2 regions of the Paraburkholderia largidicola genome follow, and region 2 is predicted to be linked to the other one. Evidence: riboswitches for the same ligand, from Rfam matches in the RefSeq annotation. Region 2 holds a riboswitch; the other holds the start of a gene.
The links. A riboswitch is a leader RNA that binds a small molecule or an ion and turns the genes downstream of it on or off. The one in region 2 is predicted to bind ZMP and ZTP.
Positions count from the first base shown of each region.

Region 1: linked by a shared signal. The riboswitch ahead of PPGU16_RS19825 (LysE family translocator) and the one ahead of glyA (serine hydroxymethyltransferase) in region 2 are both predicted to bind ZMP and ZTP.

Region 1 is NZ_AP023175.1:702,019-707,351, forward strand. Features, by position in the region: gene PPGU16_RS19800 (M20 family metallopeptidase) at 1-546, opposite strand, end outside; gene PPGU16_RS19805 (superinfection immunity protein) at 726-1,034, shown strand; gene PPGU16_RS19810 (epoxide hydrolase family protein) at 1,070-2,224, shown strand; gene PPGU16_RS19815 (winged helix-turn-helix transcriptional regulator) at 2,253-2,666, opposite strand; gene PPGU16_RS19820 (DMT family transporter) at 2,749-3,066, shown strand; ZMP/ZTP riboswitch at 3,113-3,210, shown strand; gene PPGU16_RS19825 (LysE family translocator) at 3,250-3,882, shown strand; gene PPGU16_RS19830 (YodC family protein) at 4,703-4,975, opposite strand.
Region 2 is NZ_AP023174.1:2,959,242-2,964,574, forward strand. Features, by position in the region: gene PPGU16_RS13110 (PilW family protein) at 1-329, opposite strand, end outside; gene PPGU16_RS13115 (prepilin-type N-terminal cleavage/methylation domain-containing protein) at 326-760, opposite strand; gene PPGU16_RS13120 (GspH/FimT family pseudopilin) at 757-1,317, opposite strand; gene nrdR (transcriptional regulator NrdR) at 1,490-1,981, opposite strand; gene glyA (serine hydroxymethyltransferase) at 1,988-3,235, opposite strand; ZMP/ZTP riboswitch at 3,420-3,534, opposite strand; gene ydfG (bifunctional NADP-dependent 3-hydroxy acid dehydrogenase/3-hydroxypropionate dehydrogenase YdfG) at 3,746-4,492, shown strand; gene ybgC (tol-pal system-associated acyl-CoA thioesterase) at 4,615-5,085, shown strand; gene tolQ (protein TolQ) at 5,251-5,333, shown strand, end outside.

The DNA of each region.
Region 1 (5,333 bases), on a different replicon from region 2:
CAGATCGTAGCTGCCCGACTCTTCGCAGGTTTCGATCAGGCCGACGCAGCGCGGCCGCTCGATGCCTTGCGCGTCGAGCGCGGCCAGCGCGGTGAGGCTGGCGTAGATCGCGTAGCCATCGTCAGCGCCGCCGCGGCCGTACAGCTTGCCGTCCTCGAGCTTCGGCGTCCACGGGCCGAGGTCGTTGCGCCAGCCGTCGAATTCCGGCTGCTTGTCGAGGTGGCCGTACAGCACGATGGTGTCCGTGCTGCCCGAGCGCGTGGCCGGCGACTCGAAGAAGATCACGGGCGTGCGGCCCGGCAGACGCACGATTTCGAGCTTCAGCCCGCGCACGGGCTGCTGCTCCGCCCACTTCGCGGCTTCCGTGATCACGCGCTCGATATAGCCGTGCTTTTCCCAGTCGGCGTCGAAAGCCGGGCTCTTCGCGGGCACGGCGATGTAGTCGGTGAGCGCCGGCACGATCTCATCGTTCCATTTGCGATCGACGAATTCGCGCAGTGTGTCGTGATTCAGCTTTTGAGCTTGTTGGGTATCGTCGGAGATCATGATGGCCATATCCGGTGCAGTCGAAACGCACATGATAGACCTTACGGCCCGGCTTGCCGAATTCGTGTGAACCATACGGCGCGTGGCTTGCAATCAGCCTTCAAACGGCAAGCGGACGATGCCCGATCGCGCGACAATGAAGGGATCGAAAGGATAGACACTGCGCCTGGGGAGGCTCGATGAACAGCCAGATGATGATACAAGGCGTCGCGGCCGTCGCCGCGCTGGGGCTGTACTTTCTGCCGTCGATCATCGCCGATCGCCGCAAGCGCTACGACATACTGACCCTCGCCCTGTTCAACGCATGCATGGGCTGGACGGTGTTCGGCTGGCTGGTCGCGCTGTACTGGGCGTGGCAGCCGAATCCGCCCGTCAATCTGGAAGGTGAAGTGGTGCGTTCGCGCCGCACCCTCAGCATGCGAACCTTCACGAAAGGGCTCGGCGAGCGCGTGCGGTGGCGCGAATCGCGCGACCGTTCGGGCAAATAGCGCGCCGCCCGCCGCTCAACGACCAGGACCCCATGATGCAGATCACCCCGTTCCAGATTTCGGTTCCCGACTTCGAGCTTGCCGCGCTCAAGACGCGCCTCGCGCAAACGCGCTGGCCCGACACGTTCGATAGCGCGCCGTGGTCGCTCGGCACCGACTTGAACTATTTGCGCGATCTCGTCGATTACTGGGCGGGCGGGTACGACTGGCGCGCGACGGAAGCGCGGCTCAATCAGGAGCCGCAATTCGTCGCGCAGGTCGGCGATCTTGCCGTGCACTTCGTGCATCGGCGTGGCACGGGGCCGAAGCCCTACCCGCTCGTCATCACGCACGGCTGGCCCGGCTCGTTCATCGAGTTCGCCGAACTGGTGCCGCAACTGTGCGACCCGGCGTCGTTCGGCGCAGACCCCGCCGATGCATTCGATGTCGTGGTCCCGTCGATGCCCGGCTATGGCTTTTCGGAGCGTCCTTCGAAGCCGGGCATGTCGGTGTTCGCGATCGCCGGTCTGTGGGTCGAACTGATGCGCGGCCTCGGCTACGCGCGCTTCGGCGCGCAAGGTGGCGATCTGGGCGCGGCGGTGTCGATCGCGCTGGCGGCCAATCATGCGCAGCAGGTCGACGGCATTCATCTCAACTTCCTGCCGAGTTCCTACGCGCCCGGCGTCGCGCCCGACGATCCTTCCATCACGCAGGAAGAGCGGGATTTTCTCGCGTCCAAGGCCGTATTTGCCGATGCTGAAGGCGCCTACGCGCACATGCACGCAACGAAACCGAACACGGCCGCGTTCGCGCTCAACGATTCGCCAGCCGGGCTGGCCGCGTGGATCGTCGAGAAATTTCGCGCGTGGAGCGATTGCGATGGCGACGTGGAGCGCGTGTTTTCGAAGGACCAGTTGCTAACCGATCTGTCGTTGTACTGGCATACGCAGACGATCGGCTCGTCGATGCGGCTCTATGCGGAAACGCGCGCGCGGCCATTGCGCTTCGAGCCGGGCCAGCGCGTGACGCCACCGCTCGGGTTTGCGCGCTTTCCGAAGGAGATCAGCCAGCCGCCGCGCTCGTGGATAGAGCGCGTGTTCAACGTCACGCAGTTCGCCGATATGCCGCGCGGCGGGCACTTCGCCGCGATGGAACAGCCTGCGCTGCTCGCCGAAGAGATACGGCGCTTCTTCCGGCCGCTGCGGGGCTAAGCGTGCAACGAAGCCTGGCGACGCATCGCTAGCGACGCGACTGCGCGAGCGCGTCGTAGCGCTCGCGCGCGGCGTCCAGCGCGCCGCCGTGCGTTTCGGCCCAGCGGTCGAGCGTGACGAGCGCGTCGCTCAACGACAGCCCGATCGGGCTCAACCGATATTCGACATGCAATGGCTTCGTGCCGCAGACCTCGCGGATGACGAGCCCGTTGCGCTCCAGGTCGCGCAACGTCTGCGACAGCACCTTCTGTGAAATGCCGCCGATTTTGCGCAGCAGCGCGTTGTTGCGCATCGGCCCGTCCTGCAGCGCGGGCAGGATCAGCAATGTCCATTTACTCGCGATCAGTTCGAGCGCGAGCCGCGACGAACAAGCCTCGTCGAACACGTTACCTGGGTGCTGCGCCTCGTTGATGGCGTCGACGGAATGGTCCGGCGCGGGCATTGCCATGGTTACCAGAAGGTGCGTAATGGTCAGCGGATCACTATACCTCTACGCTGCGTCCATTCTTCAAATGGAGGTAGTGATGGCGTGGTTAATCCTGCTCGCGGCAAGCGTCGTTGAAATCCTGATGGGCCTTGCGCTCAAGTACGCGAACGGCTGGACGCGCTTCTGGCCGAGTGTCGGCGGTGTGGCGGCCGCGCTGGCGAGCGTGTTCCTGCTGACGCTCGCGATGAAGCATCTGCCTGCGGGCACCGCGTATGTGGTGTGGACGGGCATCGGGTCGCTGGGCATCACGCTGCTCGGCATCGTGCTGTTCGGCGATCCTGTGTCGGCGCCGCGGATCGCATGCATGGTGATGATCGTTGCCTCGGCGGCGGCGCTCAAGTGTATCGACGGGTAGTGCCGCTTCTGTATCTGGCGTGCGCCGGCAGCACGCGAAACAATCGACCGGTTCGCGCGACTGGCGCTCAATCGAGGTGGATCACCACCGGGGAACGCGAACCGGGATGCACATCCCGTCATGCCGCGCGCCTGGGCCTTGCCACGATCCTTCGATCGGTCTTCCTTCAACGGAGTTCACGCAATGCCTCAAACCTCGCATCTCGTTGCATTTGCTTTCGTCGCGCTCGGCATGGCGCTCACGCCCGGGCCCAACATGATCTATCTGATCTCGCGGTCGATCTGCCAGGGCCGTGTGGCAGGCCTGATTTCGCTGGGCGGGGTGGCGCTTGGTTTCGTGGTCTATATGTTCTGCGCTGCGTTCGGTATTACGGCGTTGCTGCTTGCCGTGCCGTTTGCGTATGACACGCTGCGGTTTGGTGGCGCGCTCTATCTGCTGTATCTCGCATGGCAGGCTGTGAAGCCGGGTGGACGCTCGCCGTTCCAGGTGCGCGATTTGCCCGTCGATAGTCCGCGCAAGTTGTTCACGATGGGTTTCATCACCAATCTCTTGAATCCGAAGATTGCTGTGCTGTATCTGTCGCTGCTGCCGCAGTTTATTGATCCGCAGCACGGCAGCGTGCTTGGGCAATCGCTGGTATTTGGCGCGATTCAGATCGTGCTGAGTATTTCTGTTAATTCGACTGTTGCGGTGACGGCGGGGTCGATTGCCGCGTTTCTCGCGGGTAGGCCGACGTGGCTCGTCGTGCAGCGATGGATCATGGGGACTGTGTTGGCTGGGCTTGCAGTCAGGATGGCGGTGGAAGGGCGGCGGTAAGCCTTGTCATTTTGTCTGCGACGGCTTGGTTTGGTTTTTCGCTTTTCGCTTTTCGCTTGCATCCGGGTTATGACTTTGTGCTTCAGGCGGTGCCGGTCGGTGTTTTCGCCTTTGCGCTGGCATCCGCGGTTTGCTTCTGGTTCGCAAGCGTCGCCCCTGTGCGGGGCGGCACCTACTTTTCTTTGCCGCCGCAAAGAAAAGTAGGCAAAAGAAAGCGGCTAACACCGCCAGCACGTGTTCTTATCCACGGGCCCCCAACGTCCCCACGCTCCACGCGGCAGCCTTGCTGTTCGCGTGCGTTGCCAACGCTTTGTATAGAAGCCTCCCCTGCTTCAGGCACCCATACACGGGCGAACGCCAGCGAATGGTATGTGCCGCCCAGGTGGCAAACTGTGTGTAGGTTGTCGCGACGCACAGGATAGCGCTCTTACAAGGTGGGGCGCGTGCGCTATCGGTCCGAAGCGAGGCGTGTGAGGTACTACGGCCTACACACAGTTTGCCACCTGGGCGGCCGCGGACGATCTGGCGCGGCATGCGGAAATGCGGGCGCGCGAAGCGGGTGAGGCATACAGAGAGAACGTTGGCAACGAGCGCGGACTGGTGCGTTGCCGTGTGAAGCGTAAGACCCTTTGAGGGCCCTCAGGCAGCAACAAAAATTGGCGGTGTGAGCCGCTTTCTTTTGCCTACTTTTCTTTGCGGCGGCAAAGAAAAGTAGGTGCCGCCCCGCACAGGGGCAACGCTAGCAAACCAGAAGCAAACCGCGGATGCCGGCGAACAAACAAGCAAACCACCCCCAAACCGCCCGCGCAAAGCGCCCCCCTCAGGGTGAAACACTCCGAACAAACCTGTGCACTGATCCCGCCGGAATCGAGCGCGGCTGCCGCCACACTTCATCCTGCGCGAAGGTTTCCTGACGCAATTCGCCATGGTCGTCGAACCATTGGCATACGAGCCATTCACCCGTCTTACGGGCAATCGCCCCAACATAAGTCACCGTCATCCGCGGGCCGCCCGTTTTGAGCGTCACCACGTCCCCGACAATGATTTGCACCGTTTGCGTCGTATCAAATGCGTCGAAAGTAGCAGTCAGCATGGATGTCCCCGTTATAAGCATTAGGCTGGCTGAAAATTCACTGCCATAAACGCACCGCGTTCCAACGAATAATTAAGAGTGGGGCAAGATTAACAATCGAATATTTCGACAGCAAGTATTTTTTATTGGAAGCGTTTTCAGCAAAACCGAAATAGTCGGGAAGATATCTCGAACGTTCGTTCGTTATTGTTTAGTTCGCGAATCGCCTGTCGGCAAAGGCGGCATGTTGTCGCGCAGCACACCTCAAACCGGAGTTTAGGCAGCGTGTTCAGGGTATACGTAAATACGCCCGACCGCTCGCTGTCATCAGACTGACATTCCGCGCGTTATTACGGGTTTAAAAACCATGCCGCACGAT
Region 2 (5,333 bases):
CAGGTCAGGCTGTCGTCGGCGCCGATTGGCCTGCCGCCCGTGCAGCCGAACAACCCCGGCCGCGCGGTAAACGTACGGGGGATGTCTGCGGAAACGAAACCTGCCATCTGCAACTGCTCGCCGATCAATGTCAACGCGGCCACGCCGGCGTCGTTTATCTGCACGGCATCGGCGGCCTGCGTGAAGGCGATTCGCTGCGAGCGGTAAAGCGACACCGCGCCCGCGGTCACGATCAGGCCGAGCGCCATCGCTATCGTCATTTCGAGGAGCGTATGCCCGAAGGCCACGCGGTGACTGCGTGCACGCATGCAGAGAGCAAACGACTTCATCGGGCAAACGCCATCACGACGCACTGCACGCCTTGCGGCACGTCCGCATCCCCGCACGAAGCGGGCATGTCGATCACGTCACCCGGATTCGAAATGCTGGCCGGCAAGCTGTCCCGCCAGGCCCATGTCGCGCGTGCAAAGGAAAGACCGGCGCCACCGCTTGTGCCCGCATCGCCCTTCGGCAACAGATTCGCGGCACGCGTTCTCCATTGCGCAATCGCCGCATCGTTGGGATTCGGCGCGCGCGCCGCCTCGGCGATTGCATCGGCAACGAGCGCGGCCTGCTCGCGATAGAACATCGCACGCGCGTCTCGCGCAATCGACCACTGCACGGCAATCAGGCCAAGCACGGTGACGGCCGTGACAGCCACCGCGACGAGCACTTCTAGCAGGCTCTGGCCGCGCTGCGAGACACGATCAACGCGGATCATGCCGCCGCTCCGCATGCGCCATCGACGATGCGCGCCCGTCCACCCGCCGCGATGCGAATGCAGCGTCGCCAGTCTTTGCCTTGCGTCGCTCTGGATTCGACACGCGGACCGATATCGAAGCTGCGAAAGCTGCCGTTGGCCTGGCCCGCGGGTGGCGTGAACGTGAGATTGGTAAGCGCGCCGACGATGCTGACTGGCGCAAGATCGGGCAGCGCCCGCAACAGGTAAAAGCCACCCCCGCGCTCGATCATCACGGCCCATCCGCAGGACCAGTCAAGGACGCCCGTTTTGCACGGCTGACCCGCAGCAAGACAGTGGCGCGCGGCATCGATCCGGCACACGGTCACGCGCGCGCCGCGCCGCAACGCCTCGCCGCGCGCGTAACTGAGCGTGGACAGCAGCGCGCGGGCGCGCGCGTCGACCTGATCGCGCAGATGCCACGCGACGAACGACGGCACCGTCAACGTCGCGACGATCGCGAGCAACGCAATCACGATGAACGTTTCGAACAGTGTGAACCCGCGGCACACGTGCGGCGCATGAGCATTCCGTTTCATCAGCATTCCTCGATATCCGCCAAGAATGCGACGACTCTAACGACGTGCAACGACGCCCACAATTAGCCGGATGGCCAGGTGGCGGACGCACGAATCCCTGCACGAGAATGTCCGTGCATCAGGTGAATTCGCGGCAGAACTTCAGGGAGAGAAAATGCGGATGCGCGACAAATCAGCGCTTGCGGGTAGGCTTCGCGGGCGCAGCCGGAGCGTTCATCCGGCGAAACTCTTCAATGACGTCCTCGAACTCGGAGACGTCTTCGAAACGCCGGTACACGGAAGCAAAGCGCACGTAAGCGATGGTGTCGAGCGCGCGCAGTTCGTTCATCACGAGCTCGCCCAGACGCTCGCTGCGCACTTCGCGCTCGCCGCTGCCGAGCAATTGATACTCGATGCGCGACGCGGCGGCATCGATGGCGTCGGCAGCAACTGGACGCTTGCGCAGCGCCAGTTGCATGCTCGCGACGATCTTGCGGCGATCGAATTCCGTGCGGCTGCCATCCTTCTTGACGACCGACGGCAACGCCAGCTCGACCCGCTCGTACGTCGTGAAACGTTTGTCGCAGGCCGGGCAGCGGCGGCGGCGCCGGATCGCGGCGCCGTCCTCGGACACACGCGAGTCGACGACCTGTGTATCGTCATGCCGGCAAAAGGGGCAGCGCATGGTGGCTTAGCGGTAGACCGGGAAGCGTTGGGTCAACTCGGCGACCTGCGCGCGCACGCGCTCGATCGTAGCCGTGTCTTCCGGGTTGTCCAGCACGTCGGCGATCAGGTTGCCGACCTGCTCGGCTTCCTTCGTGCCGAAGCCGCGCGTGGTCATTGCCGGCGAACCCAGGCGGATACCGCTCGTCACGAACGGCTTTTCCGGGTCGTTCGGGATCGCGTTCTTGTTCACGGTGATGTGCGCCGCGCCGAGTGCCGCTTCCGCTGCCTTGCCCGTGATCTTCTTCGCGCGCAGGTCGACCAGCATCACGTGGCTTTCCGTACGGCCCGACACGATGCGCAGGCCGCGCTTGACGAGCGTTTCAGCCAGCACGCGCGCGTTGTCGACGACGTGCTGCTGGTATTCCTTGAACTCCGGCGTCAGGGCTTCCTTGAACGCGACAGCCTTGCCCGCGATCACGTGCATCAGCGGACCGCCCTGGATGCCCGGGAAGATCGCCGAGTTGATCTGCTTCTCGAACTCGGCCTTCATCAGGATCACGCCGCCGCGCGGGCCGCGCAGGCTCTTGTGCGTGGTCGTCGTGACGAAGTCGGCGAACGGCACCGGGTTCGGGTAGACGCCTGCTGCGATCAGGCCGGCATAGTGCGCCATGTCGACCATCAGGTACGCGCCGACCGACTTCGCGATCTTCGACAGACGCTCGAAGTCGATGCGCAGCGCAAACGCCGAAGCGCCCGCGACGATGATCTTCGGCTTGTGTTCCTGGGCGAGCTTTTCTGCCGCGTCGTAGTCGATGTCCTCGGCTTCGTTCAGACCATAGCTGACGACGTTGAACCACTTGCCCGACATGTTGACGGGCGAGCCGTGCGTCAAATGGCCGCCGTGCGCGAGGCTCATGCCCATGATCGTGTCGCCCGGCTTGAGCATCGCGAAGAACACGCCCTGGTTGGCCTGCGAGCCCGAGTTCGGCTGGACGTTCGCGGCTTCGGCGCCGAACAGCTGCTTCACGCGGTCGATTGCGAGCTGCTCGACGACGTCGACGTATTCACAGCCGCCGTAGTAGCGCTTGCCCGGGTAGCCTTCGGCGTACTTGTTGGTGAGCTGCGAGCCCTGCGCGGCCATCACGGCCGGGCTCGTGTAGTTTTCCGACGCGATCAGTTCGATGTGCTCTTCCTGACGGCGGTTTTCGTCCTGGATCGCGCTCCAGATTTCCGGATCGACATTGGCGATGGTGCTTTGGGCTTTGTCAAACATGCTGGTTCCGTTAAGTGTGTTCAGGTTGACCGGATCGTGCGCAGGTCGTGTGCCGGGAGCGTATTGGGTACGCAGCACTGCTGGCCACCGCTGATGGTGGGAGCCTTGACGTGGCGTATGAAGGAGGTGCCGCACACGCGAGTCAGGACAACCACCGGCAGCGCAAACGACGGCGCGCGCGAAACATGGCTGCCCAGGCGAACGGCAAAACGGCACCCTGCGCTTCACGGTGGGACGCTCCACCTTGAACCCGTCAGGCTTGACAGCATGGGGTTCTATCGCCAGTCACGCAGGGATGAGCGCGTTAGTTTATTGGAACCGGGTCGAATAGGCAACCGAGGCAACCGAGCCGGCCGGCGCGCCGCCACGGCGGCCAGAAGCCCCGGCCCGCCGTGGCGGCGGCCGCCCGGCGGGCTGCCCGAACGTGCCTCCGCGCGGCGGGGTCATTCTTGCCGCATCGCCACAATGGAAGTAGGCTTGTGGCCTTTCTTCACCGACCAGGGAACAGCAATGATCGTGTTCGTCACCGGCGCGTCCGCAGGGTTCGGCGCCGCTATCGCCAGGGCTTTCGTCAAGGGCGGCCATCGCGTGGTCGCGACCGCGCGCCGCAAGGACCGCTTGCAGGCGCTCGCCGACGAGCTCGGCGAAAACCTCCTGCCCTTCGAGCTCGACGTGCGCGACCGCGCAGCCGTCGAAGCCGTCCCCAACGCCCTGCCCGCCGACTTCGCCGCCGTCGACGTGCTCGTCAACAACGCCGGCCTCGCGCTTGGGCTCGAGCCCGCCCAGCGCGCCGTGCTCGACGACTGGACGACGATGATCGACACCAACTGCATGGGTCTCGTGCAGGTCACGAGGGCCTTTCTGCCGGGCATGATCGAGCGCAGTCGCGGGCATGTGTTCAATCTGGGGTCGGTGGCGGCCATGTACCCGTATCCGGGCGGCAACGTGTACGGCGCGACCAAGGCGTTCGTGCGCCAGTTCAGCCTGAACCTGCGCGCCGACCTGCACGGCACGCCTGTCCGCGTAACGGACATCGAGCCGGGCCTGTGCGGCGGCACCGAGTTTTCGAACGTGCGTTTCCGCGGCGACGACGAGAAGGCTGCGGGCGTCTATCAGAACGTCCAGCCGCTCACGGCCGAAGACATCGCCGATTCGATCTACTGGATCGCGACGCGCCCCGCGCACGTCAACATCAATACGATCGAACTGATGCCTGTCGCGCAGTCGTTTGCGGGCCTGAACATCCACCGCGGCTAGGTTTCACGGGCGCGCCGCGTCGACAGGATCGTGCGGCAGCGACGCGGCACCCGTCGTGCAGGTCGAACGCAACCGGACACGAAAGTGCCCAAAAATGCGGCGCGCTTTTGCGTTCCGGTAAAATGCGCGCCATGAATATGTCTGACAGTCAGTCCGGCGCGCCAATCGGCTTCATCTGGCCGATTCGCGTGTATTACGAAGACACCGACGCCGGCGGCATCGTGTTTTACGCGAACTACCTGAAGTTTTTCGAGCGCGCGCGCACCGAATGGCTACGCGCGTGCGGCGTCGATCAACGCAAGCTGGCCGAAGAATCGGGCGCGCTGTTCGTCGTGCGCAGCACCGCGCTCGACTACCTTGCGCCTGCCCGGCTCGACGACATGCTGCGCATCGTCAGCCGGATCGAGCGGCTTGGCCGCGCATCGGTGGATTTCGCTCAGGAAGCCTGGCGCGACGACACGCTGCTGGCAACGGGCACGATCCGCGTCGGCTGTGTCGACTCGAAATCGATGAAGCCGGCCGCCATTCCTCCGCCGGTTCACGCCGCGTTGCGGCGCGAACCGGGCCCCAGCGTGTCAACGGCAAGTATTTGAGCGTCGTTGTTAGCTGGACAGTGAACTCGTAACGGTCACAACAAGACCAAGCATGGTTCGGCGAAGAGTCCGCCGAAGCTTCCGGTTTGCCAACCAATTGCCAACCAAACGCTTCGACTCACCTTGCAGCCGGACGCCCCACCCGGGACGTTACAACGAACCTCTATGAACACTACACAAGATCTGTCGATCATTTCCCTCGTTCTCAATGCGAGCCTGCTGGCGCAGGCAGTGATGGCGCTGCTGTT